Regions from separate parts of the Bradyrhizobium sp. SZCCHNS2022 genome, predicted to be linked through region 3. Evidence: predicted binding sites of a transcription regulator. Region 3 holds the regulator's gene; each other region holds the start of a gene.
What was found. The regulator PhoB, encoded in region 3, activates phosphate uptake and scavenging genes when phosphate is short. The targets are predictions, from matches to a motif close to TGTCATNNANCTGTCAT.
Positions count from the first base shown of each region.

Region 1: the regulator PhoB is predicted to act here: its motif matches at 6,241-6,257, upstream of QXZ94_RS08470 (DUF47 domain-containing protein).
Region 2: the regulator PhoB is predicted to act here: its motif matches at 4,332-4,348, upstream of phnC (phosphonate ABC transporter ATP-binding protein).

Region 1 is NZ_JAUHHZ010000001.1:1,899,319-1,909,990, reverse strand. It holds gene QXZ94_RS08500 (hypothetical protein) at 1-386, opposite strand, end outside; gene QXZ94_RS08495 (aspartate/glutamate racemase family protein) at 552-1,283, shown strand; gene QXZ94_RS08490 (S1C family serine protease) at 1,378-2,244, shown strand; gene QXZ94_RS08485 (response regulator transcription factor) at 2,241-2,639, shown strand; gene QXZ94_RS08480 (peptide chain release factor 3) at 2,777-4,396, opposite strand; gene QXZ94_RS08475 (inorganic phosphate transporter) at 4,536-5,543, opposite strand; gene QXZ94_RS08470 (DUF47 domain-containing protein) at 5,555-6,199, opposite strand; gene QXZ94_RS08465 (branched-chain amino acid ABC transporter permease) at 6,344-7,312, opposite strand; gene QXZ94_RS08460 (branched-chain amino acid ABC transporter permease) at 7,314-8,177, opposite strand; gene QXZ94_RS08455 (ABC transporter substrate-binding protein) at 8,254-9,477, opposite strand; gene QXZ94_RS08450 (ABC transporter ATP-binding protein) at 9,520-10,266, opposite strand; gene QXZ94_RS08445 (ABC transporter ATP-binding protein) at 10,259-10,672, opposite strand, start outside.
Region 2 is NZ_JAUHHZ010000001.1:3,693,650-3,704,321, reverse strand. It holds gene QXZ94_RS16475 (SDR family oxidoreductase) at 1-480, shown strand, start outside; gene QXZ94_RS16470 (mechanosensitive ion channel family protein) at 602-1,714, shown strand; gene QXZ94_RS16465 (DUF1045 domain-containing protein) at 1,732-2,433, opposite strand; gene QXZ94_RS16460 (alpha-D-ribose 1-methylphosphonate 5-triphosphate diphosphatase) at 2,440-3,627, opposite strand; gene QXZ94_RS16455 (chloramphenicol acetyltransferase) at 3,624-4,286, opposite strand; gene phnC (phosphonate ABC transporter ATP-binding protein) at 4,465-5,271, shown strand; gene phnD (phosphonate ABC transporter substrate-binding protein) at 5,344-6,276, shown strand; gene phnE (phosphonate ABC transporter, permease protein PhnE) at 6,370-7,254, shown strand; gene phnE (phosphonate ABC transporter, permease protein PhnE) at 7,251-8,099, shown strand; gene QXZ94_RS16430 (ABC transporter substrate-binding protein) at 8,258-9,265, shown strand; gene QXZ94_RS16425 (ABC transporter permease) at 9,318-10,133, shown strand; gene QXZ94_RS16420 (ABC transporter permease) at 10,138-10,672, shown strand, end outside.
Region 3 is NZ_JAUHHZ010000001.1:7,302,045-7,312,716, forward strand. It holds gene pstC (phosphate ABC transporter permease subunit PstC) at 1-500, shown strand, start outside; gene pstA (phosphate ABC transporter permease PstA) at 504-1,394, shown strand; gene pstB (phosphate ABC transporter ATP-binding protein PstB) at 1,391-2,212, shown strand; gene phoU (phosphate signaling complex protein PhoU) at 2,241-2,957, shown strand; gene phoB (phosphate regulon transcriptional regulator PhoB) at 2,974-3,681, shown strand; gene QXZ94_RS32630 (trypsin-like serine protease) at 3,822-5,138, shown strand; gene QXZ94_RS32635 (HoxN/HupN/NixA family nickel/cobalt transporter) at 5,316-6,410, shown strand; gene QXZ94_RS32640 (HupU protein) at 6,424-7,440, shown strand; gene QXZ94_RS32645 (nickel-dependent hydrogenase large subunit) at 7,437-8,876, shown strand; gene QXZ94_RS32650 (hydrogenase small subunit) at 9,099-10,202, shown strand; gene QXZ94_RS32655 (nickel-dependent hydrogenase large subunit) at 10,224-10,672, shown strand, end outside.

The sequences.
Region 1 (10,672 bases), 5.4 Mb from region 3:
CCGGTCCGTTTGAAGCTGAAGCGCACCGTCATCTGCATCCCTGCGCGGGCGTCGTCCTCTGCCGGCGGCGTCCAGCAGGAGCGAAGTGCGCCGAACAGATCAGCGATCGTGTCGAGATCGTGGTCCGGCTTCTGATACTTGGCCAGTTGGTCCGTGGCGGGCCGGGTCTCGATGGTCAGCTGCAGGTTCTGGCCATAGGGATAGTTCATCTCGGGGATGCACGGCCAGGGCCCGTAGACGCTGCAGAACGACGGCGTGCACGGCCGCTCGTCGAGCACGCTGCACGGCGTGTGCGCGAACGGCACGGGGTTGATCTGGCGGCGGCGCGCGTCGGCGGTGACCGGAGCGGCCACCATCAGCAGGACGAGCATGACGATACGCAGCATGGAGTCTCTCGAGAAAGGGACGAACGCAAAGCTGGGCGCGACCACGACATCCGCAAGCTCAATCCCGTTCACGTCTGCGCGTTCCGCGTCGCGAACGGCCCTCGACCATGCCCGCGGAACTCGGCTAGAACACGGCAGGACACGACAACAACAACGGACGCAACGATGAGCCGCCCCGGCGAGACCGTGATCAACGTCATCAACCCGAACATGACCGCGACGATGACCGATCTGATCGCGCAGGCGGCGCAGGCCAGCGCCAGCCCGTCCACGCGGATCGTCGGCCGCACCGCGCGGTTCGGCGCCGCCTCGATCGAGGGCCACTATGACGAGGCCATCGCGGCCGTCGGCATGCTCAAGGAGGTCGAGGCCGGCGACGCAGAAGGTTGCCACGCCCATGTGATCGCCTGCTTCGGCGATCCCGGCCTGCTCGCCGCACGCGAATTGTCGGCGGTGCCGGTGCTCGGCATCGCGGAAGCGGCGATGCACGCAGCGAGCTTCGTCGCCACCCATTTCAGCATCGTCACGACGTTGTCGCGCACCAAGGTGATCGCCGAGCATCTCGTGCGCAATTACGGCATGGAGCATCACTGCCGCAAGGTGCGCGCGGTCGACGTCGCCGTGCTCGATCTCGACAAGCCGGAAGCGAATGTGCGCGGCACGCTGCTCGGCGAGTGCCGGGCAGCGCTGCGCGAGGATGGCATCGGCGCCATCGTGCTCGGCTGCGCCGGAATGGCCGATCTCGCGCACGATCTGTCGACCGAGCTCGGCATTCCCGTCATTGACGGCGTCGCCGCCGCGGTGCGCTTCGCCGAGGCGCTGGTCGGATTGGGCTTGAAGACATCGAAGCATGGCGATCTCGCATTTCCGCTGCCAAAGGCGCGAACGACGATTTGAGGTGTCGTAGCCGGGCTCGCGATGGCCTGCCCATCCGGGGAGTTCCGAAACGCCGTCCGAGGCTCCACATTGGCTTCAACCAATGGAGCCATCGATGTCCGATCTCTCTGCCCTGTCCGCGCTGTCGTCAGCGCTCTCCACAGCGGCCGCCGCTGCTGCGCCGTCGCTCGTCTCGGTCCATTCGCACCGCTCGCGAGCCTCCGGCTTCATCTGGAAGCCCGGCCTCGTGATCACGGCCGACGAGGCGCTGGCCGACGAAGGCGAGGTGTCACTCGCATTCGCTGACGGTACGACGCGCGCTGCAACCATCGCCGGGCGCGATCACACCACCGACATCGCCCTGCTTCGCTTCGACGGTCAGGACGCGTCGGCTGCGCTGCTCACAAACGACGTCCCGCCGCTCGGGTCGCTCGCCGTCATCACGGCCGCCGACCAGGGCACGCCGGTCGCGGCACTCGCGCTCGTGTCGAAATCCGCCGGCCCCTGGCGCAGCCTGCGCGGCGGCGACATCGAGGCGAGGGTCGAACTCGACACCCGCTTGCGCCACAGCTCCGAAGGCGGGCTCGTGCTCGACGCGCAGGGACGCGCGATCGGGATGGCCGTACGCGGGCCGCGCCGCACGCTCGTCATTCCCGCCGCGACCATCGCCCGGGTGGCCGGCAAGCTCGAGACCCACGGCCGTATCGCGCGCGGCTATCTCGGCGCCGGGCTGCAGCCGGTCAGGCTCGATGACGGCTTGGGCGCAATGGTGATGAGCGTCGACAAGACGGGTCCGGCCGCCGTCGCCGGACTGCGCCAGGGCGATATCATCACCGCACTCAACAACCAGCCATTCAGAGGCATGCGCGCGCTGATGCGCGAACTCGGCCCGGATAGCGTCGGCGCCGTGGTCGAGGTGGCGGCGCTGCGCAGTGGCGAGCCGTTGCAGGTGGCGCTGACCATCGGCGAGCGACCCGCGTGAGCGCGGACGAACCCGCGCCGATCACGATCGCCATCAGGGTCGACGATGCCGAGCTGGCCGACCGGCTGGCGGCGCTGCTCGGCGGCGTCGCCGGACTGCGGCTGGTCGCATCGGGCGAAAACGCCGAGGTGGAGGTCACGCGCAACAGCGGGGACGCAGGCGACCGCCCGGCGCCTGACGGTGCCGCAAGCGACGCGTTTCAGCTCACCGCGCGCGAGCGCGACGTGCTGGCGCTGATGGCCGAGGGCTGCTCGAACAAGGAGATCGCGCGCAGCCTCGGCATCTCCGTGCACACCGCAAAATTCCACGTCGGCTCGCTGCTCGACAAGCTCGATGCCACGGGCCGGACCGATGCGGTGGCGCATGCGGCACGGCGCGGGATCATCGAGCTTTAGGATGATCTCTCCGCACCGTCATTCCGGGGCGCCCGCAGGGCGAACCCGGAATCCATCGGGCGACAGGGCGAGAGGGTGAATGGATTCCGGGTTCATCGCTGCGCGATGCCCCGGAATGACGACGGAGTGTCGGGCGGCTACGCCTTCTTCTTCACGTCCTTGACGTTGGAGAACACGATGCCCTCGGCGCGCTCCTTGGTGTAGCCGAGATAGAACTCGTTCTTGGCCAGGAACACCGGATCGCCATCGACGTCGTCGGCGACGCCGGAATTGTTGGAGGCGATGAACGCTTCCAGCTTCTTCTTGTCGTCGCAGGAGATCCAGCGCGCCAGCGAGAACTCGGAAATCTCGAACTCGACGGGGAGCGAGTATTCCGCATCGAGCCGCGCCTTGAGCACGTCAAGCTGCAGCGGACCGACGACGCCGACCAGCGCCGGCGCGCCGTCGCGCGGGCGGAACACCTGCACGACGCCCTCCTCCGACATCTGCTGCAAGGCTTCCTTCAGCTTCTTCGCCTTCATCGCGTCCGTGAGCCGGACGCGGCGGACGATTTCCGGGGCGAAGCTCGGCACGCCGACGAAGGTGAGATCCTCGCCCTCGGTCAGCGTGTCGCCGATGCGAAGCGAGCCGTGATTGGGAATGCCGACGACGTCGCCGGCAAAGGCTTCGTCCGCGACCGAGCGGTCCTGGGCGAAGAAGAATTGCGGGCTCGACAGCGGCATGGTCTTGCCGGTGCGCACCAGCTTCGCCTTCATGCCGCGGTTGAGCTTGCCCGAGCACAGACGCGCGAAGGCGATGCGGTCGCGATGGTTCGGGTCCATGTTCGCCTGGATCTTGAACACGAAGGCGCTCATGCGCGGCTCGGCGGCGTCGACCTTGCGCAGGTTCGACTCCTGCGCGCGCGGCGACGGCGCATAGCGGCCGAGGCCTTCGAGCAGATCGCCGACGCCGAAATTGCGCAGCGCGCTGCCGAAATAGACGGGGGTGAGATGGCCCTCGCGGAAGGCGTCGAGGTCGAACGGCTTGCAGGCTTCCTTGACCAGCTCCAGCTCGTCGGTGATCTGGCCGATGTCGAGATTGGCGTTGAGCTTGCCGAGTTCGGAAATTGCGATCTGCTGCGCCGCGCCGGTCTTGGCGCCGCCGCCTTCGAGCAGGCGCACGCCGCCGTCGCGAACATCATAGGTGCCGATGAAGTCGCGGCCGCGGCCGACCGGCCAGGTCATCGGCGTGGTGTCGAGCGCCAGTGTCTTCTCGATCTCGTCCAAGAGATCGAACGTGTCGCGGCTCTCGCGGTCCATCTTGTTGATGAAGGTGATGATCGGGATGTCGCGCAGGCGGCAGACCTCGAACAGCTTTCGCGTCCGCGCCTCGATGCCCTTGGCGGCGTCGATCACCATGACGGCGGAGTCGACCGCGGTCAGCGTACGGTAGGTGTCCTCGCTGAAGTCCTCGTGGCCCGGCGTGTCCAGCAGGTTGAAGACGAGGCCTTCGAACTCGAAGGTCATCACCGAGGTCACGACCGAGATGCCGCGCTCGCGCTCGATCTTCATCCAGTCCGAACGGGTGTTGCGGCGCTCGCCCTTGGCCTTGACCTGGCCGGCGAGGTTGATGGCGCCGCCGAACAGCAGCAGTTTCTCCGTCAGCGTGGTCTTGCCGGCGTCCGGATGCGAGATGATGGCAAAGGTGCGCCGGCGCGCGACCTCGTCGGACAAGGCGGTGCGGGCGGGCTGTTCGGTCGTGACGGTGGTGTCGGACATGAGGCGGCAGGCGTCGTTTCGGGCCAGAGAACGGGCGATGTGTCGGGAGACGCGCGGGCTCACGGCCGCCGCGCGCCCTCCATATAGGCGTTTTGCACCGCAACTCCAACCGGGGAGTTCATCCCCTGCCCGCCCCGGATCAGTGCCGGAGCACCGACACCAGCCAGAAGGTCAGCGCCGAGACGATCGCGGAGGCCGGGATCGTGAAGATCCAGGCGTAGACGATCGATCCGGCGACGTTCCAGCGCACCGCCGAGGCGCGGCGGGCGGCGCCCACGCCGACGATGGCGCCGGTGATGGTGTGGGTGGTCGAGACGGGCACGCCGAGGAAAGTGGCCAGGAACAAGGTGATCGCACCGCCGGTCTCGGCGCAGAAGCCCTGCATCGGGTTCAGCTTGGTGATGCGCAGGCCCATGGTGCGGACGATCCGCCAGCCGCCCATCAGGGTGCCCAACGCCATCGCCGCCTGGCACGACAACACCACCCAGAACGGCACCGTGAACTGCTCGCCGAGATGGCCCTGCGAGTACAGCAGCACCGCGATGATGCCCATGGTCTTCTGCGCGTCATTGCCGCCATGGCCGAGCGAGTACAGCGAGGCGGAGGCGAATTGCAGGATGCGGAAGGCGCGGTCGACGGCGAACGGCGTCGATCGCACCGAGGCCCAGGACACGATCGCCACCAGGATCATCGCCAGCAGCAGTCCGACGAGGGGCGACAGCACGATGGCGAGGATCGTCTTCGACAATCCGCTCCAGACGGCGGCCGAGATGCCGGCCTTGGCGATCCCTGCCCCGACCAGCCCGCCGATCAGCGCGTGCGAGCTCGACGAGGGAATGCCGGCGGCCCAGGTGACGAGGTTCCAGACGATGGCGCCGACCAGCGCGGCAAAGATCACCTGTGCGTCGACGATCGCGGGATCGATGATGCCGGTGCCGATGGTCTGCGCAACGTGCAGGCCGAACACCGTGAAGGCAACGAAGTTGAAGAATGCGGCCCAGAACACCGCATATTGCGGCCTGAGCACCCGGGTCGAGACGATGGTCGCGATCGAGTTGGCGGCGTCGTGCAGGCCGTTCAGAAAATCGAAGGCGAGTGCGACGCCGATGAGGCCGACCAGGATCGGAAGGCCGAGATGAGCATCCACGGCGCGCGCCCCTAGACCTGTTCGATCATGATCGAATTGATCTCGTTGGCGACGTCGTCGAAGCGGTCCGCGACCTTCTCCAGATGGTCGTAGATTTCGGCGCCGACGATGAAGTCCATGGTGTTGGCGTTGCGGTGCTTGAGGAACAGCTCCTTCAGGCCGATGTCGTGGAGATCGTCGACGCGCCCCTCGAGCTTGGTCATCTCCTCGGTGATCGCGGTGATCATCGGCACGTTCTGGCCGATCGCCTGCAGCAGCGGCAGCGCCTTGCCGATCAGATTGGCGCATTCGACCAGCAAAGTGCCCATCTCGCGCATGGTCGGCTCGAACTCCTTCACCTCGAACAGCACCACGGCCTTGGCCGTCTGCTGCATCTGGTCGATGGCGTCGTCCATCGAGGTGATCAGGTTCTTGATGTCGCCGCGGTCGAACGGGGTGATGAAGGTGCGGCGGACGGCGGTCAGCACCTCGCGGGTGATGTTGTCGGCCTCGTTCTCGAATTGGCTGACGCGCTGGCAATGAACGAGAATGTCGTCGCCGCCCTGCAGCATGTCCTGCAGCGCATGCGCGCCCTGGATCACCACCTTGTTGTGGCGGGTGAACAAATCGAAAAACCGCTCCTCCCGCGGGAGGACGGCGCGAAACCAGTGCAACATGGGACGAGGTCCATCGATTCTGGAACGGGCCAGGGCCGGCCCGTCACAGAACTGTCATATCCCGGATCTCGCCGCAGCAGAAGCGGCGGCCGGATCATCCACCGCTTTCTGCCATCTCGCAGGAATTTCCAGCAAATCAATGACTTAGAGGGAACGCTTGAACAGATGGGCGAGTTCCCCGATCACGCCGCGGCGGAAGGTCAGCACACAGGCGACGAAGATGCCGCCCTGGATGACCTTCACCCACTGACCGAAGCCGGCCAGATATTGCTCCATACCCACGATCACGAACGCGCCGACGACGGGGCCGAACACGGTTCCGAGGCCGCCGACCAGGGTCATAAGCACGATCTGACCCGACATCGCCACTTCGACGTCGGTCAGCGAGGCGTTCTGTGCAACGAACACCTTCAACGCGCCGGCCAGCCCGGCCAGCGTCCCCGACAGGATGAAGGCGAGCAACTTGTACTGGTCGGTCTTGTAGCCAAGCGAGATCGCACGCTGCTCGTTCTCACGGATCGACTTCAGCACCTCGCCGAACGGCGAGTTGATGGTGCGAAAGATCAGCAGGAAGCCGCCCAGGAAACCCACCAGCACGACGTAATAGAGCACCGTCGGCTTGGACAGATCCAGGATGCCGAACATCCGGCCCTGAGGAATGCCCTGGATGCCGTCCTCACCATGGGTGAAAGGCACCTGCAGATAGATGAAGTACAGCAGCTGCGACAGCGCCAAAGTGATCATCGCGAAATAGATGCCCTGGCGGCGGATCGAGATGTATCCCGCGACGACCGAGAGGACGAATGATCCGGCCACGCCGACCAGGATGCCGAGCTCCGGCGGCAGGCCCCAGACCTTGAGTGCGTGCGCGCTGCAATAGCCGGCGGTGCCGAGGAACATCGCGTGACCGAACGACAGCAGGCCGCCATAGCCGATCAGCAGGTTGAAGGCGCAGGCGAGCAGTGCGAAGCACAGCGCCTGCATGACGAAGAACGGGTAGAGCCCCGTCCAGGGCACGATGGCAAGCAGCGCCGCCATGATGACGAACACGATCATCTCGTCGCGCATCGCGCGCGGGGTGATCGGCAGGGTCGCGTCGGTGATCGATGTCATGTCAGGCCGCCCGTCCGGTCAGACCCGTCGGCTTCACCAGCAGCACCAGGACCATCAGAACGAAGACCACGGTGTTGGAAGCCTCGGGATAGAAATATTTGGTCAGTCCCTCGATCACGCCGAGAGCAAAGCCGGTGATGATGGAGCCCATGATCGAGCCCATGCCGCCGATCACCACCACCGCGAACACGACGATGATCATGTTCTCGCCCATCAGCGGACGGACCTGGTTGATCGGCGCCGACAGCACGCCCGCGAGTGCGGCAAGCCCGACACCGAGACCGTAGGTGAGCGTGATCATGCGCGGCACGTTGATGCCGAACGCCCGCACCAATGTCGGGTTCTCCGTGGCGGCGCGCAGATAGGCCCCGAGCCGGGTCCGCTCGATCAGGAACCAGGTCGCCAGACACACGACAAGGGAGAAGATGACGACCCAGCCGCGATAGACCGGCAGATACATGAACCCGAGATTCATGCCGCCGCGGAGCTGTTCGGGAATCGCATAAGGCAGGCCGGACGAGCCGAAGAAGTTCTGGAACACGCCCTGGATGATCAGCGCCAGACCGAAGGTCAGCAGCAGGCCGTAGAGATGATCGAGCCCGGCCAGCCATTGCAGCATGGTGCGCTCGAGGACCATGCCGAAGATGCCGACGATGATCGGCGCCAGCAGCAGCGCCCACCAATAGCCGATGCCGCCGAGGTTCAGCAGGAAATAGGCGCAGAACGCGCCCATCATATAGAGCGCGCCATGGGCGAAGTTGATGATGTTGAGCATGCCGAAGATGACGGCAAGCCCGAGACTGAGCAGCGCGTAGAACGAGCCGTTGATCAGTCCAACCAGAAGCTGTGCGTAGAGGGCCTGCATCGTCTTGTTCTATTTTCTCTCGGCGTTTCCTAAAGACAGCGGTGCCGGCGGGGTCAGCCGCCGAGACCGCAGCGGTTCACTTCTTCAACAAGGCGCACGCGCTCTTGTCGAGCGGCGTGAAGGCCTGGTCGCCCGGCACCGAGCCGACCAGCTTGTAGAGATCCCACGGGCCCTTGGACTCCGAGGGCTTCTTCACCTCGAACAGATAGGCGGTGTGGATGGTGCGGCCGTTGGGCTGGATCTCGCCCTTGCCGAACAGCGCATCCTCGGTCGGCATCGACTTCATCTTGTCGACGATCTTGATGCCGTCATGCGGATTCTCGCCGAGCGCGTCCAGCGCCTTGAAGTAATGCGACAGGCCTGCATAGACGCCGGCCTGCACCATCGTCGGCGGCGCGCCGTTCTTCATCCGCTTGGCGAAGCGATCGGAGAACGCGCGGGTCTGATCGTTCATGTCCCAGTAGAAGGTCTCGGTGAAGTTGAGGCCTTGCGCGATGTCGAGCCCGATCGACTTGACGTCGGTGAGGAACAAGAGCAGCGCCGCGAGCTTCTGGCCGCCCTTGGTGAGGCCGAACTCGGCCGCCTGCTTGATCGAATTGGTGGTGTCGCCGCCGGCATTGGCAAGACCGATGACCTTGGCGTTCGACGACTGCGCCTGCAGCAGGAAGGACGAGAAGTCGGAGGTGTTGAGCGGATGCTTGACGCCGCCGATCACCTTGCCGCCATTGGCAGTCACCACCGCCGTCGTATCGCGCTCCAGCGCCGCGCCGAAGGCATAGTCCGCCGTCAGGAAGAACCAGCTCGTGCCGCCCGCCTTGACCAGCGCCTGGCCGGTGGTGTGCGCGAGCATGTAGGTATCGTAGGTCCAGTGCACCGTGTTCGGCGAGCATTGCGCATTGGTGAGGTCGGACGTGGCCGCGCCCGAATTGATATAGACGCCGTTCTTCTCCTTGACGACGTTGTTCACCGCCAGCGCCACGCCGGAGTTGGGCACGTCGACGACGACGTCGACCTTCTCCACGTCGAACCACTGCCGCGCGATCGAGGTGCCGATGTCGGGCTTGTTCTGGTGATCACCGGAGATCACATCGATCTTCCAGCCCTTGGCGGTGAGGCCGGAATCCTCGATCGCCATCTGCGCCGCGAGGGTCGAGCCGGGGCCGCCGAGGTCCGAGTACAGACCGGACTGATCGGACAGCGCGCCGATCTTGACGGTCTTGTCTCCGGCCGAGGCGATGCCGCCGGCCGCGAGAGTGAGCGCCGTACCCAGCAGCAAGGACGCGATGATTCTGCTCTGCATTTCCAACTTTCCAAAATTCCCAAGAAACAGTCGCGGCGCCTGTCAAACGCCGAGATAAGTATGCAACTTGTCCATGTTGGCGGACAGATCGGCATTGGCGAATCCGTCGATGACCTTGCCGTGCTCGACGACGTAGTAACGGTCCGCGACCGTCGAGGCGAAGCGGAAGTTCTGCTCGACCAGGAGGATCGTGAAGCCCTCCTTCTTCAGCCGCGCGATGGTGTGTCCGATCTGCTGGATGATGACCGGCGCGAGGCCTTCGGTCGGCTCGTCCAGCATCAGGAAGCTGGCGCCGGTGCGCAGGATGCGCGCGATCGCCAGCATCTGCTGTTCACCGCCGGACAGCTTGGTGCCCTGGCTCTTCAAGCGCTCCTTCAGGTTCGGAAACAGCTCGAAGATCTGGTCGAGCGTCAGCCCGCCCGGCCGCACCACCGGCGGCAGCAGCAGGTTCTCGCGCACGTCGAGGCTTGCGAAGATGCCGCGCTCCTCCGGGCATAGTGCGATGCCGAGCCGCGCGATCCGGTCGGAGGTCATGCGGATCAGCTGCTGGCCGTTGAACTGAACCGAGCCGGTGCGTTTGCCGATGATCCCCATGATCGACTTCAGGGTCGTGGTCTTGCCGGCGCCGTTGCGCCCGAGCAGGGTGACCACCTCGCCGGCATTCACGTTGAAGTTCATGCCGTGGAGAATGTGGGATTCGCCGTACCAGCTCTCGAGATTCTTGACGTCGAGAATGGTGCTGGTGGCAGCCGCCTGTCCTGGGGTCGTGGCCGTCATCACCTCAGGCATGTCCGGCTCCCAGATAGGCTTCCTTGACGCGCTCGTCCTTGGAGAGCTCCGAATATGGACCTTCCGTCAGCACCTGCCCGCGCGTCAGCACGGTAATGGTGTCGGAGAGGTTGGCGACGACGCTGAGATTATGTTCGACCATCAGGATCGTGTACTTGGCCGAGATCCGCTTGATCAGGGCCGCGATCTTGTCGATGTCCTCGTGGCCCATGCCGGCCATCGGCTCGTCCAGCAGCATCATCTCCGGATCGAGCGCCAAGGTCGTCGCAATCTCCAGCGCGCGCTTGCGCCCATAGGGCATTTCGACTGCCGGAATATTGGCGAACTCGCTGAGGCCGACGTCGTTGAGCAGCTCCAGCGCCCGACCGTTGAATCGGTTCAGCACGCTCTTGGAGCGCCAGAAGTC
Region 2 (10,672 bases), 3.6 Mb from region 3:
AGCGCGCTCGCGGTCGGCGATTCACCGGAGACCTGGGAGAAATCGTTCCGCACCGACATGATGCACACGGTGAATTCCATCGCGGCGGCCGTTCCGTATCTCGAAAAGTCGACAGCGGCTTCAATCAGCATCATCTCCAGCGTGTCCGGATTCGAGGTCGACTTTGCCGCGGGATCCTATGGCGCGATCAAGGGCGCGTTGATCCATTATGCAAAGGGGCTTGCTCACCAGCTCGTCGGCAAGGGCATCCGCGTCAACGCGGTCTCGCCAGGCAACACCTATTTCGAGGGCGGCATCTGGCAGAATATCGAGAACGGCTCGCCGGACCTATTCAAGACCGCAATGGGTTTGAATCCCACCGGACGCATGGGAACCGCAGAGGAAGTGGCTTATGGCGTGGTGATGCTGGCCAGCCCGCTGGCGAGCCGAATCTCGGGAACCAACCTCATCATTGACGGTGCGCTGACCAAGGCGGTGTAAGCCCGTCGTTACGGTGGCAGGCGAGCCATGCAGCCGACGAATGCTGCACTGCGGCTGCCGTCCGACTCTCCCTGCGATCTCACGAGTTGAGAGCCCTTGAGGCCGCAAGGGAGAGCAAGGCATGCAGGCACTCGTGCAGCAGCTGACCGGTATCGTCCCGGACTGGATGATCGGGCCGGGCTTGATCATCGGCGCCATTCTCGGTGCGCTGCTCGTCTACAATATCGCGCGCGCCCTCGTGAAGCGGGCGATCGGCAGCCGGAACTCGATCCTGCTTCCCATCCTGCGGAGGACCGCGGGACCGGTGCGGCTGGCTCTCTGTCTGGTGGCCGTCGCGCTCGTTCTTCCGCTGGCGCCGCTGAACGAAGGATGGCGCCGCGCGCTCGCGCACCTGTTCGTGGTGGCGACGATCGCGCTGGTCGGCTGGATCACGATCCGCGTCGTCGACATGGTCTCGGCGCGCTACATGCAGCGGTTCCGTGACGACATCACGGAGAATTTCCTCGCCCGCAAGCATGTGACGCAGGTTCGCGTCTTCAAGCGCGTGATCGACACGTTGATCATCATCGTCGCCGTCTCGGCGGCGCTGATGACCTTCGATTCGGTCCGGCAATATGGTGTCAGCCTGTTCGCATCCGCTGGCGCCGCCGGCCTGATCGTCGGTCTCGCCGCACGGCCCTTGCTCAGCAACCTGATCGCGGGCGTGCAGATCGCGGTCACGCAGCCGATCCGCATCGAGGATGCCGTCATCATCGAGAACGAGTGGGGCTGGGTCGAGGACATCGCCTCGACCTATGTCGTGATCAGGCTGTGGGATTGGAGGCGGATGGTGGTTCCGCTGTCCTATTTCATCGAACGTCCGTTCCAGAACTGGACGCGAGATGCGGCCTCGTTGATCGGCTCGGTGGTTCTGCACGTGGACTATGCCGCGGACGTGCCACGCATCAGAAGGCGGCTGGAGGAGGTCGCGAAGGAGTCGAAGATCTGGGACGGCGCCGTGGTCAATCTGCAGGTCGTCGATACCAATACGCGCACCATGGAATTGCGGGCTCTGGTGAGCGCCCGGAACGCGCCGCAGGCGTGGGACCTCAGATGTGAGGTCCGCGAGAAGCTCATTGCCTTCCTGCAGCGGGAGATGCGCGAAGCCTTGCCGCGTGACCGCGCAGACATTTCGCCACCGCTGTCGGTGTTCGATCCGCAGTCGCCGCCGCATTTCGCGGCCGCGCCGAACTGACCGTGGCTCGGCCGACGCTATGCGGCCGTGATCGGCCAGCTGCCGATGATGCTGAAGCGGCTGCTCGCGCTCGGCTGCCGGAACAGTGCGATCCGATCAATTGCCAGCGTGGAAAGCTCAAGGGTCGCGAAGCGGTCCTGGAGCATCGACAGGATGGGACGGCGCCGCATGTCGGAAAGCCGGCATGTCAGCGTCATGTGGAAGCGGAAATCCTCCATGACATAAGGATAGCCCCAGCGGTCGAGGTGATCGCGCTGCCGCGGCGTCAGCAGGTCAGGCTTGCGCCGCGCCCGGTCCTCCGGCGACATCGCGGCACGGAACGGCTCGAACGCCGTGACGGCAGCGGCCGCGAGCTCCTGGAGTGCAGGTGACGCGTCGCCGGGAATGACGGCGATGAAACCGCTGATCGCATCGACGACCGGACGGATGAGCGGAACGGCCCGAGGTGCTGCGGCGAAGCTGGCGCAGGCGTCACAGAGCTCGGCTTCGGCGCGTGCGTCGGTAAGTGCAAACGGCGCCTTCAACGTCGCGTGGAAGCCGTATTTGCGAGCGTCACCCGTGAGCTCGGTCCAATCCGGGACGGCGTCGCGTATCTCGCTCGGAAACTCCCGTTCACCGCCGGTCCAGGCATCGTAGCCAAGCAGGCCGGCGCCGAATTCCGCCAGGGCGGTGTCAGCCGCCGGCGTGTAGTAGATTGCGTAGCGGGCGATGGCGGTCATGATGCGCTACTCGGCCGCCGCGGCGCGAGGCGCAGCGTTGGTGCTGAGCCGAGCGGCCCCCGTGATGTGGACCAGTCGCCCCGCCGCGATCACAGCGACGACGCGCGGACGCGTCGGTATGCTGTCGTCGACGAGGATGATGTCGGCACGCTGGCCTGTCGCGAGCGTGCCACGGTCCGACAGGCCCGCGGCATGCGCAGGACCAGCCGAGATCAGGCTCCAGGCCCGCGACAGGGGAAGAACGCCGTCGGCGGCGAGCCGATAGGCTGCCAGCAACGGCGCTGGATAATAGTAGTCGGAGGCCAGCACCGAGCACAGCCCCTTGGCGATCATGTCGCTCGCCTTGGTCCAGCCCGTGTGACTGCCGCCGCGGACGACGTTGGGGGCGCCGAACACGATCGCATCGCCGCCTGCGGCGGCTTCGCGCGCGGTCTCCTCATTGACCGGGAATTCTGCGATTCCCACGCCCTGTTCCCGAAAGGCACGGCGCATCTCCGGACTCTCGTCGTCGTGAGACAGCATGCGGATGCCGGCCGCGCGGCCGGCCGCGGCAAGGCGGGCGATCGACGCCGGAACGGCATCGGCCCGTGAAACGATGCGCGCGACCAGGCGATCGAAGTCGCTGCCGGACATTCCCGTGCGATCCACCATGCGCTGGCGCTTGTGCGGCTTGTCCAGGCTCGCCACGGTGGAGTCCATATGGTCGTTGAAGGCGAACAAGTCGATGCGCCGCGCTGCAAGCAATGCGAGGATCTCGTCCTCGTCATCGAGATTGTAGGTCTCGTGACGCAAATGGAAGCGGGTATCGGCAGCGAGGCGCGGCCGCAGAGCTTCGATCGCCTCGAGCAGATGGCGCGCGTTCGCAGCACTTCGCAGGCCCGGCTCCCACGACCAGGTGGTCGCATGGAAGACCGTGGTGATGCCGTTGCTGACGGCCTGGCGGTCGCTATCGACCAGAGCGACGTCGATCGGAAAATCCACGCCTGCGCGCGGCATCATCTGCCGCTCGAAGGCGTCACCATGAATATCGACGATGCCGGGCAGCACCGTGAGCCCGCTCGCATCGAGATCGAGTCCGGTACGCGGTGTAGTCGTGTCGATCCCGGCAATCACGCCCCGCGAGAGGATCAGCGATGCGTCGACGAGCTCGGAGCCGATCAGGCACTTGCCGCCCGAAACAAAGATGTCTGTCATGGCGTGGCACTCTGCCGCAGCTGAACGCCGTCGTCGAGAGCTGCCTCGTATTTGTCCAGGAAGTCGGCGATCTCCAGGCGCCGGAAGTCCGGCAAGGCCGCGCGCAGTGCGTCGTGATCCCAGTCCCACCAGGCGAGGCGCCGCAGACGCTCAGCGATGTCCTCCGGGAAACGGCGCTTCAGGAGACGCGCGGGATTGCCGGCGACGATGGTATAATCGGGCACGTCCTTGGTGACGATGGCGCCGGCCGCCACGACGGCGCCCGTGCCGATGTTGCGTCCTGGCAGCACGATCGCACCATGGCCGATCCAGACATCATGACCGATGTCGACATGGTGTTGGCGTCGCCAGGCGAAGAAATCCGCATCGTCGGGTTCGCCCGGGAAATATGCGCTGGCGCGATAGGTGAAATGCGCCTGGGTCGCGCGATGCATCGGGTGATTGCCTGGATTGATCCGGGTCATCGCCGCGATCGAGCAGAACTTTCCGATCGTCGTGTAGGTGATTTGTGCATCGTTGACGACGTAGGAGTAGTCGTCCATCGCCACCTCGTTGAGGATGGTGCGGGCACCCACTTCGCAATAGGCGCCCAGCCTCACGTCGTGGAGGGTTGCGGTGGGATCGACGGTGGGATGGATTGAAAGTGACTTGCCGGCCATGTCTCGTCTGCTTCTGGAGGTTCTCGGATGTCTAAGGTGCTCACTATGACGGTTGCGTGACGGGCGGATGACCGGGGCGTCGCCGATGTGGATGAGCAGGCGAGCGTGAGCGCATTGTCACATAACTGTTGAATCCAGACGCTAGCGGTAGCGCGTCACGAGGCGTCTGGAGCTTGCAATGCTGGTGGTAGATGGTTTGACGTGCCGGTTCGGTGCGAAAGCCGCGGTCGACAATGCGTCCTTCGCCATTGCGCCCGGCAGCTTCGTCGGCGTGATCGGGCGGTCCGGGGCCGGCAAGTCGACCTTGCTGCGCTCCATCAACAGGCTCAGTCCCGTCAGCTCCGGACGGGTTTTGTTCAACGACCTCGACGTGACGGCGCTGCGCGGGCGCGACCTGCGCCAATGGCGTGCGCGCTCGGCAATGATCTTCCAGCAGTTCAACCTCGTCGGCCGGCTCGACGTGCTCACCAACGTGCTGATGGGACGGCTGGCCGAAATTCCTTCCTGGCGTTCGCTGGCGCAGCTGTGGCCGGCCGAGGATGTCGCCATCGCGATGTCCGCGTTGGAGCAGTTCGACATGGCCTCGCTCGCCGCGCAGCGCGCCGATCAATTGTCGGGCGGGCAGCAGCAGCGGGTTGCCATCGCGCGTGCGCTCGTGCAGCAGCCCGACATCATCCTGGCCGACGAGCCGATCGCCTCGCTCGATCCCCGCAACACCAAGATCGTGATGGATGCGCTGCTGCGCATCAACAAGCATTTCGGCATCACGGTGGTCTGCAATCTGCATTCGCTCGATCTGGCGCGCAGCTATTGCGACCGCCTGATCGGCATGGCGACCGGGCGCGTCGTGTTCGATGACGTCCCTGCCGCTCTCACCGGCCAGATCGCGCGCGAGCTTTACGATCTGGAAGCCGATGAGGTCATGGATGCTCGCCCCGTGCCGCCGGCAGCCGTTCCGGCCTTTGGCGAGGCCGCCGTCGCCTGAGCCGTATGTATCACAAGTTTCGGCCGCCGCGCGCGACGGTCGCATCGTATGATTGCAGCAAGAGGATAGGTCATGATCAATCGTCGCATCATTCTGGCAGGCGTCGCCGCGCTTGCGTTCACCGCTTCGGCCTCCGCCGCTGACTGGAAGGCGAAATATCCCGAGCTCACCTTCGCCGTCGTTCCGGCTGAGAATGCCTCTGGCGTCACCGAGCGTTGGGCGCCGTTCGTGAGCTATCTCTCCAAGGAGCTCGGCGTGAAAGTCACGCTGCGCATCGCCAACGACTACGCGGCCGTGATCGAAGGCCAGCGCGCCGGCAACATCCACATTGCGAGCTACGGCTCGGCCTCGTTCGCCCGGGCCCGCCTGACGGGGGTCAAGACCGATGCCTTCGCCAACGACATCAATGCCGACGGCAGCACCGGCTATTATTCGGTGTTCTTCGTCAAGGCGAGCAGCCCGTATCAGGAGGTCGAGGACCTCAAGGGCAAGAATCTCGGCTTGGTCGATCCGAATTCCACGTCGGGCAACAATGTGCCGCGCTTCGAGCTCAACAAAATGGGCGTGACCGATGCCGAGACGTATTTCGGCAAGGTGGTCTTCACCGGCAGCCACGAGAATGCGGTGCTGGCCCTGTCCCAGGGGACCGTCGACATCGCAGCCAACCAGTGGACCAGCGACAACGACTCGACGCTGGCGCAGATGCTGACCAAGGGCATGCTGAAGAACGCCGACGGCTCGCCGATGAAGAAGGAAGACTTCCGGATCATTCACAAGTCGGCGCCGATCATCAACGGTCCCTACGCCTACAACACCGATCTGCCGGACGATCTCAAGTCGGCGATTGCCAAGGCGTTCTTCGACGCGCCGACCAAGGACAAGGCGGCGTTCGACCGTCTCTCCGACGGCCAGAAGAAGGGCTTCCATCCTGCCACGACCAAGGATTGGGACGGCACGATCGACCTGATCAAGTTCGTCGACAGCCTGCGCAAGAAGGCGTCCTGATCGTCATCCGATTGTGGCATGAGCCGGGTCCCTGTGGCCCGGCTCATCCTTTGAGAATTGCTTCCACGCTTCGAACAGGGCCAGCATAGTCCGATGGCGGTCGCCGTCTCGATCCTTCCCAGCCAGCAACTCGCGGTGCTGAACGAGGCCTATCGCAAGGCCGTCGCGCGCCGGCGCTGGCGAACTCTGCTCGGAGCTTGTGCGTTCGCGGCCGTGCTCGTCGTTGCCGCCATCGGCGCGGAGGTGAACGTCCGGACGCTCTATGCATATTTTGGCAACTTCGTCGGCTATTTCGACCGCATCTTCACGCTCGACGATGGTCACCGGGTCTGGAGCAATGTCTTCGAGTGGTTCTGGGGCTTCAAGAAGTGGATCAAGCTGCTCGGCGAGACGCTGCTGATCAGCTATGTCGGCACGCTGGCAGGGATGCTGGTCGCGTTCGGCCTGAACTTCCTCGCCGCTGAGAACACCTCGCCTGCGCCGTGGGTGCGCTTCACGGTGCGACGGTTGCTCGAGTTCGCGCGCACCGTCCCCGGCATCGTCTTCGCGCTGATCTTCGTCATCGCCTTCGGCCTCGGGCCGGTGGCCGGTGTGCTCGCGATCGCCGTTCATTCGAGCGGAGCGCTCGGCAAGCTGTTTGCCGAGGTCGTCGAGAACGCCGACATGAAGCCGGTCGAGGGCGTCCGTGCCACCGGGGCCAGCTGGCTCTCCTGCATGCGCTTTGCCGTGCTGCCTCAGGTGATGGCCGGCTTCTCCAGCTATACGCTGCTACGCTTCGAGATCAACGTGCGCGAAGCCTCGGTGATGGGGTTCGTCGGCGCCGGCGGCATCGGCCAGGAACTCGTCGTCGCCGTGCGAAAGTTCTACTATTCCGATGTGAGCGCGATTCTCGTGATGATCGTGGTGACCGTGTTCCTGATCGATATCGCCACCGGCTGGCTGCGCGGCCGGCTGTTCGGCGCGGAGCCGCGAACATGAAGAGCGGCGAGACGCCAGATCCGCGCGTGCTCAGGGAGCGCTATCCACACGTTTTCGAGCGTCCGATGTCGGCGCGCCTTGCGACCCCGGTGGTGCTGCTGGTCGCGCTCGCGGTGTTCGTGTTCGGCCTTATCGATCTGGATTTCTCGCCGTCGCGGATGCTGGCCGGCCTCGGCCAGCTCGGCTGGATCGCCCGGCTGATGCTGCCGCCTGATCCCGGCGCGTCGCTGCCGATCTATCTCCAGGCGCTTGGCGAAACGCTGTCGATCGCGGTGCTCGGCACGACGCTCGCCGCATGCGTCGCCTTCCCGGTCAGCCTGCTTGCGGCGAGAAACGTCATTCCGTCGGCGATCTTCCGCTTTCCGGTGCGCCGCCTGTTCGACACCATCCGCGGCGTCGACACGCTGATCTGGGCGCTGGTCTGGATCAACGTCGTCGGTCTCGGGCCTTTCGCGGGCGTGCTCGCAATCGCGGTGTCCGACTTCGGCGCCCTCGGCAAGCTGTTTTCGGAGGCGATGGAGGGCGCCGACCGCAAGCAGGTCGAAGGCGTGCGCGCGGCCGGCGGCAATGCGCTGCACGAGATCCGCTTTGGCCTGCTGCCACAGGTGCTTCCGGTCATTGCGGGTCAGGTACTCTACTTCATCGAATCAAATACGCGCTCGGCGACGATCATCGGCATCGTCGGCGCGGGAGGCATCGGGCTGCAGCTAGCGGAGCAGATTCGCGTCCTGGAGTGGCAGAAGGTGTCGTTCCTGATCCTCATGATCCTCGTCGCCGTCGCCGCGATCGACTGGATCTCCGGCAAGCTGCGCTTCGCGATCATCGGCCGTCGGGCTGTTGCTTGAACCGATAGGCATCTGAAGGTTGCGATCGTTCGTGTGCAAGCGATCAGGGTGCAGCATGCGCTGTGTGCGCTGCAATCGCTGTCGCAAATCCTTCATGGGCCGTCTTTAGGGGAAGCTTCGGAACTGGCCGTGATGCCAGGAATACGGAGTCTGTCTTCATGAAGGTCACCCGCCTCGTTCTCGCTCTGCTCGCGCTGTGTGTCGTCGCGTCGTGGCACCCGGCCAAGGCCGCGGACGTCATTTGCTACAACTGCCCGCCGGAATGGGCCGACTGGGCCTCGATGCTCAAGGCGATCAAGACCGATCTCGGCTACGACATTCCACATGACAACAAGAATTCCGGCCAGGCGCTGGCGCAGATCCTCGCTGAGAAGAGCAATCCCGTCGGCGACATCGGCTATTTCGGCGTCACCTTCGGCATGAAGGCGAAGGCGCAGGATGCGCTGGAGGCCTACAAGCCCGCGAATTGGGATCAGGTCCCCGCCGGCCTGAAGGACGCGGACGGCTATTGGACCACGATCCACTCGGGTACGCTCGGCCTGTTCGTGAACAAGGATGCGCTCGGCGGCAAGCCGGTTCCTGCCTGCTGGAAGGATCTGCTCAAGCCGGACTACAAGGGCATGGTTGGCTATCTCGATCCGAGCTCGGCGGCCGTTGGCTATGTCGGCGCCGTCGCGGTCAACCTCGCGCTCGGCGGTACGCAGGCCAATTTCGATCCGGCTCTGGGCTTCTTCAAGGACCTGCGCAAGAACGATCCTATCGTGCCGAAGCAGACGTCCTATGCACGCGTCGTCTCGGGCGAGATCCCGATCCTGTTCGACTACGACTTCAACGCCTACCGCGCGAAGTATACCGAGAAGGGCAATTTCGAGTTCGTCATTCCCTGCGAAGGTTCAGTGGTCTTCCCGTATGTCGTCGGCCTCGTGAAGAACGCCCCCGACAAGGACAAGGCGAAGAAAGTCATGGATTATCTGTTGTCCGACAAGGGCCAGGCGATCTGGACCAATGCCTATCTGCGTCCGGCGCGCCCCATCGAGCTGCCGGACTCGGTGAAGAGCAAGTTCCTTCCGGACAGCGATTATGCCCGTGCCAAGAGCGTGAACTGGGGCGACATGGAGGCCGCGCAGAAGGGCTTCGTGGATCGCTACCTGTCCGAGGTCCGCTAAAGGAGTGCCGCGCCTCCGCCGGAGACGCTCCGGCGGAGGTGCAATCAATTCCATGTCTCACAATTCCTTCGTCCGTCTCTGTCTGCTGCCGCTCGCGGCGGTCACGGCAGCGTTCTTCCTGTTGCCGATGGCGAGGCTGCTCCTCACCGGCGCAGAAGGACCGCGTGGGCTGGCCGAGTATCTCGCGATCATCCTCGAGCCGCGCTATCGGACGACCCTGCTCAACACGCTGGTGCTGGCGGCGGTAACGACGGTCGCGACCTTGATCATCGCGACCATCGCGGGCCTGTTTCTGCAACGGCACCGCTTTCGCGGCCGTGCGATCCTGGTCGCGATCCTGACGTTTCCGCTCGCCTTCCCCGGCGTCGTGGTCGGCTTCATGATCATTCTTCTGGCCGGCCGCCAGGGGCTGATCGGGGAAGTCTCGTCCAGGCTCACGGGAGACAAGCTCGTGTTCGCCTATTCGATCCATGGGCTGTTCCTGGGCTACCTCTACTTTTCGATCCCGCGCGTGATCCTCACCATCATGGCTGCGGCGCAGAAGCTGGATCCCGGTCTGGAGGAGGCGGCCCGATCGCTCGGCGCGAGCCCATGGGCCGTGCTGCGCGACGTGATCCTGCCGGCACTGACGCCGGCGCTGATCGCGTCCGGCGCGATCGCGTTCGCGACGGCGATGGGCGCGTTCGGAACGGCATTCACCTTGGCGACGAACATCGATGTGCTGCCGATGCTGATCTATACCGAGTTCACGCTGGCCGGAAACCTGGCCACCTCGGCGGCGCTCTCGGTCGGCCTTGGCGTGATGACCTGGCTCATGCTGGCGCTGGCGCGCTCCTTCGCCGGCAGCTCGGTGGCGGCGGCAGGGTAGGCTCGTGCGCAACAGTATCATCTTCATCCTTCAACTGCTGTTCACGCTGCTCGTCGCCGCCTTCTTGGCCGTGCCGGCGGCGCTGTCGATCGCCGCTGGCGTCACGGTCAACTACTTCCGCGGCATTCAGTCCGGCATCACGCTGCAATGGGTTGCCCAGGTCTGGGAGCTCTACGCCGGCACGATCATGGCCTCGATCCTGATTGCGCTGGGCACCCTGGCAGTCACGCTCGTGGTCGGTATTCCCGCCGCCTATGCGCTGTATGTTCGCGGCGGGCGGCTGGCACGGCTGGTCGAGGAGATCATCACCTTGCCGCTCGCCATTCCCGGACTCGCCATCGCGCTCGCGCTGCTGCTGACCTATGGCGGCTTCGGAAGCTTCCGCCGCTCATGGCTGTTCATCCTCGCCGGTCATGTGATCTTCACGATGCCGTTCATGGTCCGGTCCGTCATGGCGGTATTCGCGACGATCGACGTCAAATCGCTCGATGAGGGCGCCGCATCCGTCGGGGCCGCGCCATGGCGGCGCTTCATCGACG
Region 3 (10,672 bases):
GCGCCAACATCCCGGTGCTGCAGGACATCTTCGCAGGTCCGCCGTCCTATCTCAGCCTGTTCAACGCCTCGCTGATCCTGGCGATCATGGTGCTGCCTTTCATCACCTCGATCTCGGTCGACGTCTTCAAGACGGTTCCGCCGGTGCTGAAAGAAGCGGCCTACGGCGTCGGCTGCACCACGTGGGAAGTCGTCCGCAGCGTCGTCATCCCCTACACCCGCGTCGGCGTCATCGGCGGCGTGATGCTGGCGCTGGGCCGCGCGCTCGGCGAGACCATGGCGGTGACCTTCATCATCGGCAACTCGTTCCGGATCTCGTCGTCGATCTTCGCGCCGGGCACCACGATCTCGGCCGCGATCGCCTCCGAATTCCAGGAGAGCGACGGTCTGCACCAGTCGAGCCTGATCCTGCTCGGCCTGCTCCTGTTCGTCCTCACCTTCTTCGTGCTGGCGAGCGCCCGGCTGATGCTGGCGCGACTCGAAGCCAAGGCAGGAAAGTAAGCCATGTCGAGCGTCGACGCGTCCACCTTCGACACGCCGGTCAATCCGGTGAATCCGATCTACGCCCGCCGCCGCCGCCGCGACCTCATGGTCCGCGGCCTGTGCATCGCCGCCGCGGCGTTCGGCGTCACCTGGCTGGCGCTGATCCTGTTCACGCTGTTCTATAACGGCCTCGCCGGCCTCAGCCTGCAGGTCTTCACCGCCGACACGCCGCCGCCGGGCGCCAGCGAAGGCGGCCTGCGCAATGCCATCGTCGGCTCGATCATGATGACCGTGATCGGCGTCGGCATCGGTGCGCCGCTCGGCCTGTTCGCCGGCACCTACCTCGCCGAATACGGCCGCAATGACCGCCTGACCTCGGTGATCCGCTTCATCAACGACATCCTGCTGTCGGCACCGTCGATCATCATCGGCCTGTTCATCTACGGCGCGGTCGTGGTGCCGATGGGCGGCTTCTCGGCGATCGCCGGCGCGCTGGCGCTGGCCGTCATCGTGATCCCGGTCGTGCTCCGCACCACCGAGGACATGCTGCTGCTGGTACCCAACCCGCTGCGCGAGGCGGCCTCCGCGCTCGGCCTGCCGCGCTCGCTGGTGATCCGCCGCATCGCCTACCGCGCGGCGCGCTCCGGCCTCATCACCGGCGTGCTGCTGGCGACCGCCCGCGTCGCCGGCGAGACCGCGCCGCTGTTGTTTACCGCGCTGTCGAACCAGTTCTGGAGCCTCAACCTCTCCAAGACGATGGCGAACCTGCCCGTCACCATCAACAATTTCGTCCAGAGCCCGTATGCCTATTGGAAGCAGCTGGCCTGGAGCGGAGCCCTTCTCATCACTCTGGCCGTGCTCGCCCTGAACGTCGGTGCACGCATTCTCGGCGCCGAGAGGAAAACGAAATGACCGAACTGTCCGTCTCCGTCAGTCAGCCCAATCACGCGCTCCACGGCCAGCCGCTCCCCGAGGCGCCGGCCAAGGTGACCGCGCGCAACCTGAACTTCTATTACGGCGATCACCACGCGCTGAAGAACATCAACCTGACGCTGGGCACCAACCGGGTCACGGCGTTCATCGGCCCGTCCGGCTGCGGCAAGTCCACCCTGCTGCGCATCTTCAACCGGATGTACGACCTCTATCCGGGCCAGCGTGCCACCGGCCAGCTGATGCTGGACAACACCAACATCCTCGATCCCAAGCTCGATCTCAATCTGCTGCGCGCGCGGGTCGGCATGGTGTTCCAGAAGCCGACGCCGTTCCCGATGACGATCTACGAGAACATCGCCTTCGGCATCCGGCTCTATGAGAAGATCTCGAAGTCCGAGATGGACGACCGCGTCGAGAAGGCGCTGCGCGGCGGCGCGCTGTGGAACGAGGTCAAGGACAAGCTCAACGCCTCCGGCCTGTCGCTGTCCGGCGGCCAGCAGCAGCGCCTGTGCATCGCCCGCACCGTCGCCGTCCGGCCCGAGGTGATCCTGTTCGACGAGCCGTGCTCGGCGCTCGACCCGATCTCGACCGCCAAGGTCGAGGAGCTGATCCAGGAGCTCGCGGAGAACTATACGATCGCGATCGTGACCCATAACATGCAGCAGGCGGCGCGCGTCTCCGACAAGACCGCCTTCATGTATCTCGGCGAGCTGATCGAGTTCGACGAGACCAGCAAGATCTTCACCTCGCCGAGCGATCGGCGGACCCAGGACTACATCACCGGCCGGTTCGGCTGACGCCGACAGCATTCTTCAGGAGATCAACATGGCCAGTGAACATACCGCCAAGGCGTTCGACAGCGATCTGCAGGATCTCACCCGGCTGGTGTCGGAGATGGGCGGCCTCGCCGAGCGGCTGATCGTCGATTCCGTCGATGCGCTGGTGCGGCGCGACGTGGCGCTCGGCCAGAAGGTGGTCGCCGCCGACGCCGAGGTCGACAAGCTGCAGCGCATCATCGAGGAGCGCGCGGTGCTGACGATCGCCCGCCGTCAGCCGATGGCCGTCGATCTGCGCGAGATCGTCGGCGCCATGCGCGTCGCCACCGATCTGGAGCGGATCGGTGACCTCGCCAAGAACATCGGCAAGCGCGTCGCCGCGCTGGAGAGCGACTTCCATCCGCTCAAGCTGATCCGCGGCCTGGAGCACATGACCGACCTGGTGCAGTCGCAGGTCAAGACGGTGCTGGATGCCTATGCCGCGCATGATTTGCCGGCGGCGATGACGGTCTGGAAGGGCGACGAGGAGGTCGATGCGATCTGCACCTCGCTGTTCCGCGAGCTCCTCACTTATATGATGGAGGACCCGCGCAACATCTCGTTCTGCATCCACCTGATGTTCTGCGCCAAGAACATCGAGCGGATCGGCGACCACGCCACCAACATCGCTGAGACGGTTTTCTATATGATCGAGGGCCAGCAGATCATGGACAAGCGCCCGAAGGGCGACATGACCAGCTTCGCGACCACGATCCCCGGCAACTGAGAAAGACGATTTCGACATGGGCGCGCGAATTCTGGTGGTTGAGGACGAGGAGGCGCTGACGACGCTGCTGCGCTACAACCTCGAGGCCGAAGGCTACGAGGTCGAGACCGTGGCGCGCGGCGACGAGGCCGACACGCGGCTCAAGGAGCGCGTGCCCGATCTCGTCGTGCTCGACTGGATGCTGCCGGGCCTGTCCGGCATCGAGCTGTGCCGGCGGCTGCGGGCGCGGTCCGAGACCAAGCAGCTGCCGATCATCATGCTCACCGCGCGCGGCGAGGAGAGCGAGCGTGTGCGCGGGCTTGCGACCGGCGCCGACGACTACATCGTCAAGCCGTTCTCGGTGCCGGAGCTGCTCGCGCGCGTGAAGGGCCTGCTGCGGCGTGCGAGCCCGGAGCGGCTCGCGACCGTGCTGTCCTATGGCGACATCGAGCTCGACCGCGAGAAGCGCCGCGTCGCGCGCTCGGGCCGGCCGATCGACCTCGGCCCGACCGAATACCGTCTGCTCGAATTCTTCCTCGAGCATCCCGGCCGCGTGTTCAGCCGCGAGCAGTTGCTCGACAGCGTCTGGGGCCGCGACATCTATATCGACGAGCGCACCGTCGACGTGCACATCGGCCGTCTGCGCAAGCTGCTCAATCCGGGTCGCGAGCAGGATCCGATCCGCACCGTGCGCGGCGCGGGCTATGCGCTGGACGATCGGTTCGCCAAGAGCGAGCAGGCATAAGGAGCGGCAGGTGTGAGGGACGTGCAGGTGTGAGAGGCGAGCAGGCCGGATTAAGGACACCGCGGTCCGCTTTCCGCCACGCCGCCGCCGTCTTGATCGAGTGTGCTGAAGGGCCCGTGTTTTGGTTCCAGCGGACGCCCTTGCTCAAGACGATCATCACAAGTCTTGCCGTGCTGCTCGGCAGCCTGGCCGGTGCACCGGCCGCCGAGCTCGAAGACGCCGTCGCCGCCGCCGGAAACGGCCAGCATGACGTTGCGCTGCGCCGCCTGCTGCCGCTCGCCGCCAAGGGCGATGCGCGGGCGCAGTTCGACATCGGCTTCATGCACGCCTTCGGTTGGGGCCAGCCGCGCAATGCGGCCGAGGCGCTGGCCTGGTATCGCAAGGGGGCGGACCAGGGCCTCGCCGTCGCCCAGCACTATCTCGGCATCGCCTACGTCAACGGCGAGGGTGTCGCGAGCAACTACGGCGAAGCCGGCCGCTGGTTCAGCCGCGCTGCAGCCCAAGGCTTCGCCCAGTCGCAATACATGCTCGGTCTGATGATGCTCGACGGCCGCGGCGTGAGCCAGGACCTCGTGCAGGGCTATGCCTGGCTGGTGATGGCCGGCCGCAACGGCGTGCGCTCGGCCGGCCGCGACGTGCAGCGGGTCAAGCTGACCGAGGCGCAGCGCGTCCAGGCGCAGGCGATGATCGCGAGCTGGAAGCCGAGATTCGAATCGGCGGATGCCGGGGTGGCCAACCCGCGTCCCGAGCAGTTGCTCGGACTCGACCGGCACATCGGCGAGGTCGTGGACCCGACCTCCTGGCCGGCCTCGTCGATCGGCGTCGTCACCGTGGCGCAGTATTCGACCGGCGGCTGGTGTACCGGCACCTTGATCGCGCCGCGCGTCGTGCTCACCGCCGCGCATTGCGTGTTCAACGGGCTCGCGCAGGTCAATCCCGGCAACGTCCGCTTCCTGGCTGGCATGAACAGGGGCACACCGGCCGCCTCATCGATCGCCGAACGGCTGATCGTCGCGCCCGAGTTCGTTCCGACTCAGCACGACCGATGGTCGCTCGACCGCTCCCCGGCCGATTGGGCGCTGATCATCCTGAAGGACGCCCTGCCGTCGAAGCCGGTGGCGGTGAGGGCGCTGAGCCGTGAGGAGCTGGTCGCCGCAACCAGGGCCGGCACCATCTCCGAGATCGGCTATGGCCAGGAGCGGCGCTATTCGCCGACCGGCCAGCGCAATTGCAGCGCGGGGATGACCAAGGACGCCAAGCTGCTGACCGTGCATTGCCTGGCCAATTTCGGCTATTCGGGCTCGCCAATCATGGCCGAGATCGGCGGTGAGCCGGCCGTGGTCGGCATCTTCTCGGCGTTCCACGAGGAGACCCGGCTGATGTTCGCCGCGCCGGCAAGCCAGTTCGAGACGACCGTGCGGCGCGAGATCGCCGCGCAGAGCGCCTCGGCGCGGTGAGGGGAGAACGGCGGAGGCGGCAGCCACTGGTCAAGGTTTGTGCGTGACCGGATAGCGGGTTGCCAAGGGAGGGGGGCTGGTCTGGGAAGCACTGTCCCGCACGGCTGGATTCGAGATGATTCTCGCCGGTGGACACTGCTCTTGCCGAATGGCGCGGGTCTTGCTCTCCTGGTGAGTATGACAATTTTTCCGATTGATCATCCTCCCCCCGCCCGCCGGATCCCAGCCTGGTTCACGGGGGCGGGTGGCTCGACCGTCGCGCTGCTCGCCGGCCTCGTGCTGGCCAACGCGCTTGCCTGGGCGTGGGCCTTCGCCCTCTACGCCGACCGGCCCGCGATCGTCGGCACGGCGCTGCTGGCCTGGCTGCTCGGCCTCAGGCACGCGGTCGACGCGGACCACATTGCCGCCATCGACAACGTCGTGCGGAAGCTGGTTGAGGATGGCGACAAGCCGCGCGCTGCAGGACTCTACTTCGCCCTCGGCCATTCGAGCGTCGTGGTGATCGCGACCATCGTGGTGAGCCTCGTTGCCGGCGCTGACCTGTTGAGCGAGCAGAGTACGATCCGGGCAATCGGCGGAACGATCGGAACGTCGGTCTCGGCAGGCTTTCTGCTGCTGATCGCGGTCGTCAATCTGGTGCTGTTCGTGAAGCTCTGGCGCCGCGCGGCCCAGCCGAACGCCGGCGGCGCCGGGGGTGGCATCCTGATTCGCCTGTTGCGACCCGTGCTTCGCATCGTCTCCCGCGCCTGGCACATGTACCCGCTCGGCTTCCTGTTCGGGCTTGGCTTCGACACTGCCAGCGAAATCGGCCTGTTGAGCCTGTCGGCGACCGAGGCGGCGCGCGGCGCGAGCCTCGCTCATGTGCTGGTGTTCCCGGTGTTGTTCGCGGCGGCGATGGCCACCGTCGATACCGCCGACAGCATGCTGATGACGGGCGCCTATCGCTGGGCGCTGACCGATCCGGCCCGCAAGCGGCGCTATAATCTGGTGATCACGGGCGCGTCCGTTGCAATCGCGCTGGTGATCGGCGGCGTGGAGACCGTCACGCTGCTGGCGCCGCGGCTCGGGCTGGGGGCGATCGAGGTCGGCGACAGTCTTGGCGATCTCGGGATCGCTGCCATCGGTCTGTTCGGACTGATCTGGGCGGGATCCGCGTTGATCAGCCGCCACCGGCGCGGTTCCGGGGGCGCCCCGGGCGACGCGCTTGCCACCGTTCGCGTCGCAGCGCTAAATCCGACGGTGATGCCAAGCGGAGCGCACGGCGCAAGATAGGGCAGACCTCACGATGGCCGGCTCGGAGGCAATGACAAGGATGCTGTGGCTGCAGGGCGCAAGCTGCGGCGGCTGCACGATGTCGATCCTGGAGAGCGGCGCGTCAGGCTGGTTCGACGAGTTGCGTCAGTCCGGTATCGATCTGATCTGGCATCCTTCCGTCAGCGAGCAGACCGGCGACGAAGTCGTCGGAATGCTGGAGGCCATCCGGGACGGCCGTGAGCGGCTCGATCTGCTGGTCCTCGAGGGCTCGGTTGCACGCGGGCCTGATCTGACGGGCCGCTTCAACATGCTCGCCGGTACCAGCCGCTCGATCTATCACTGGCTGCTCGATCTGGCGCCGCTGGCCGACTACGTCGTCGCCGTCGGCAGCTGTGCGGCCTATGGCGGCATTCCCGCCGCCGGCATCAATCCGACGGACGCGGTCGGACTGCAGTTCGAGAGCAGCGACATCGGCGGCGCGCTGGGCGCCGGCTTCCGTTCCAGGCGCGGGCTGCCCGTCATCAACGTTGCCGGATGTGCGCCGCATCCGGGCTGGATCATGGAGAGCTTGCTGGCGCTCACCTCGGGCGATCTCACGGCAGATGGCCTCGACGCAGTCGGTCGGCCGACCTTCATCGCCAATCACCTCGCCCATCACGGCTGCTCGCGCAACGAGTTCTACGAGTTCAAGGCGAGCGCGGAAGTGATGTCGGAGCGCGGCTGCTTGATGGAGCATCTCGGCTGCCGTGCGACGCAGGCGGTCGGGGACTGCAATCAGCGCTCCTGGAACGGCGGCGGCTCCTGCACCAAGGGCGGCTATGCCTGCATCGCCTGCACGTCGCCCGGATTCGAGAGCGCGCAGAACTATCTGCAGACGGCCAAGCTCGCCGGCATCCCGGTCGGCCTTCCGACCGACATGCCGAAGGCCTGGTTCGTCGCGCTGGCGGCGCTGTCGAAATCGGCGACGCCACGCCGCGTGCGCGTCAACGCGACCGCCGATCATGTCGTGGTGCCGCCGAGCCGGCCCAGTGACAAGCGCAGATCATGACGCGGATCACGGTCGGCCCGTTCAACCGCGTCGAGGGTGACCTCGAGGTCAGGCTCGACATCGAGAGCGGCTGCGTCGCGCGCGCGGAGGTGACGGCGCCGCTCTACCGCGGCTTCGAGCAGATCCTCGAAGGACGTCCGCCCCTCGACGCGCTGGTGATCGCGCCGCGCATCTGCGGCATCTGCTCGGTCTCGCAGTCGATCGCCGCAGCCAACGCGCTGGGTCAGGCGATGGGCGTTGTGCCGGCGCCCAATGGCACCCTCGCGACCAACATCGCGCATGCGGCTGAGAACGCCGCCGATCATCTCACCCACTTCTACATCTTCTTCATGCCGGACTTCGCCCGCGGCGCCTATGCCGGGCACGCCTGGCACGACGCGGCGGCCGAGCGTTTCACCGCAACCAAGGGAGGCGCTGCGCGCGAGGCGTTGCCTGCGCGGGCGCGGCTGCTGGAGATCATGGGCGTAATCGCCGGAAAATGGCCGCACAGCCTCGCGTTCCAGCCCGGCGGCACGACGCGGGCGATCGAGCTCGGCGAGCGCGTCCGGCTCAACGCCATCGCCGCGTCGTTCCGCGCCTTTCTCGAACGCGTGGTGTTTGCCGATACGCTCGAGAACGTGCTGGCCTTGTCGACACCGGACGAGCTCGATCAGTGGCGGGACGGCCGCAGCGGTGACTTCGCGCAGTTCCTGCGCATCGCGGACGCGCTCGATCTCGCCAAGCTCGGCCGCGGTCCGGGGCTGCTGATGAGCTTCGGCGCCTATCACGACGCCGATCGCGCTCTTTTCCGGGCCGGCCTGCGCACGCGCGACGGCCAGATCGAAACCTTGCCGGCGGACCGGATCACGGAAGACGTGTCGCACGCCTGGATGCGCGAGACTTCGCTCGATCCGGCCGAGAGTCGCACGCTGCCGGACGCCGACAAGGCGGACGCCTACAGCTGGTGCAAGGCGCCGCGCCTGGCCGGCCAGCCGGTTGAAGTCGGTGCCCTCGCGCGACAGGCGGTCGATGGTCGGAAGCTGATCGCCGCGCTGCTCGCGGTGGACGGCAGCAACGTCCGCAACCGCGTGATCGCCCGGCTGATCGAGACGGCGCAGCTCGCGCTCTCGATCGAACGCTGGATCAAGGCGCTGCGCCTCAACGAGCCGTTCTGCGTGACCGGTGGCGAGGTGGTCGACGGCAGCTTCGTCGGGCTCGTGGAGGCCGCGCGCGGCAGCCTCGGCCATTGGCTTGCGGTGCGCTCCGGCCATATCGCGCGCTATCAGATCATCGCGCCGACGAGCTGGAACTTCTCGCCCCGCGATGCCGATGGTGTGGCCGGTCCGCTCGAACAGGCGCTGGTCGGAACGGAGGTCGGCGATGCCGGCGCGCGTGCCGTCAGCATCCAGCATGTCGTCAGATCGTTCGATCCCTGCATGGTGTGCACCGCGCATTGATCGTTGCCGACAGGCGGAAACAAGCTTGTCGGTGCAAAGCGCGTGATTTCCGATCGTTACGCAAGATCCGGCTCCGAACGGATCGTTGCGCCGCCAGGCCGAACCCAAGCGTCTGGAATCATTATGATTCAAATCCAGCAATGATGCTGGCCCGCATCTTGCTGTCCCCTTCCGCCAGATCGCGATCAGATGATCGCCAACGCGACAGCAGGGGGAGGACTCATGGGCGCGACGACCGAAACGTTTTACAGCGTCATCCGGCGGCAGGGCATCACGCGGCGCAGCTTCCACAAGTTCTGCAGTCTCACCGCGACAAGCCTCGGGCTCGGTCCGGTCGCGGCGAGCCGCATCGCCAATGCGCTGGAAACCAAGCCGCGCACGCCCGTGATCTGGATGCATGGGCTGGAATGCACATGCTGCTCGGAGAGCTTCATCCGCTCGGCGCATCCGCTGGTGAAGGATGCCGTGCTGTCGATGATCTCGCTCGACTATGACGACACGATCATGGCGGCCGCCGGCCATCAGGCCGAAGAGATCCTCGAAGAGACCCGCGCCAAGTACAAGGGGCAGTACATTCTCGCGGTCGAGGGCAATCCGCCGCTCAACGAAGGCGGCATGTTCTGCATCGACGGCGGCAAGCCGTTCGTCGAGAAGCTGAAGGTGATGGCCGAGGATGCGATGGCGATCATCGCCTGGGGCGCCTGCGCGTCCTGGGGCTGCGTACAGGCGGCGAAGCCGAATCCGACGCAGGCGACGCCGATCGACAAGGTCATCACCAACAAGCCGATCATCAAGGTGCCGGGCTGCCCGCCGATCGCGGAAGTCATGACCGGCGTCGTCACCTTCATCACCACCTTCGGCAAGCTGCCAGAACTCGACCGCCAGGGGCGGCCGAAGATGTTCTACTCGCAGCGCATCCACGACAAGTGCTATCGCCGGCCGCATTTCGATGCCGGCCAGTTCGTCGAGGAATGGGACGACGAGGCCGCGCGCAAGGGCTACTGCCTCTACAAGATGGGCTGCAAGGGCCCGACCACCTACAACGCCTGCTCGACGGTGCGCTGGAACGGCGGCGTGTCGTTCCCGATCCAGTCCGGCCACGGCTGCATCGGCTGCTCCGAGGACGGCTTCTGGGACAAGGGCTCGTTCTACGATCGCCTCACCAACATCAAGCAGTTCGGCATCGAGCGCAACGCCGACCAGGTCGGCATGGTGGCCGCAGGCACGGTGGGAGCTGCGGTCGCGGCGCATGCCGCCGTGACGGCGGTGAAGCGGCTCGCCGGCAAGCGAGACGACGCCAAGGACAGCGCAAAGCAAGATCATTAATTCAGTTCAGGGCAGGCAACGATGGGCATCCAGACTCCCAACGGCTTCAATCTCGACAATTCCGGCAAGCGCGTCGTCGTCGATCCGCTCACGCGCATCGAAGGCCATCTGCGCGTCGAGGTGAACGTCGACTCCAACAACGTGATCCGCAACGCGGTCTCGACCGGCACGATGTGGCGCGGCATCGAGACTATCCTGCGCAACCGCGATCCGCGCGACGCCTGGGCGTTCACCGAGCGGATCTGTGGCGTCTGCACCGGTACGCATGCGCTGACCTCGGTCCGCGCGGTCGAGAATGCGCTGGGGATCATGATCCCCGACAATGCCAACTCGATCCGCAACATCATGCAGCTGTGCCTGCAGGTGCACGACCATCTCGTGCATTTCTATCACCTGCATGCGCTCGACTGGGTCGACGTGATCTCGGCGCTGAAGGCCGACCCGAAGGCGACCTCGGCGCTCGCCCAGTC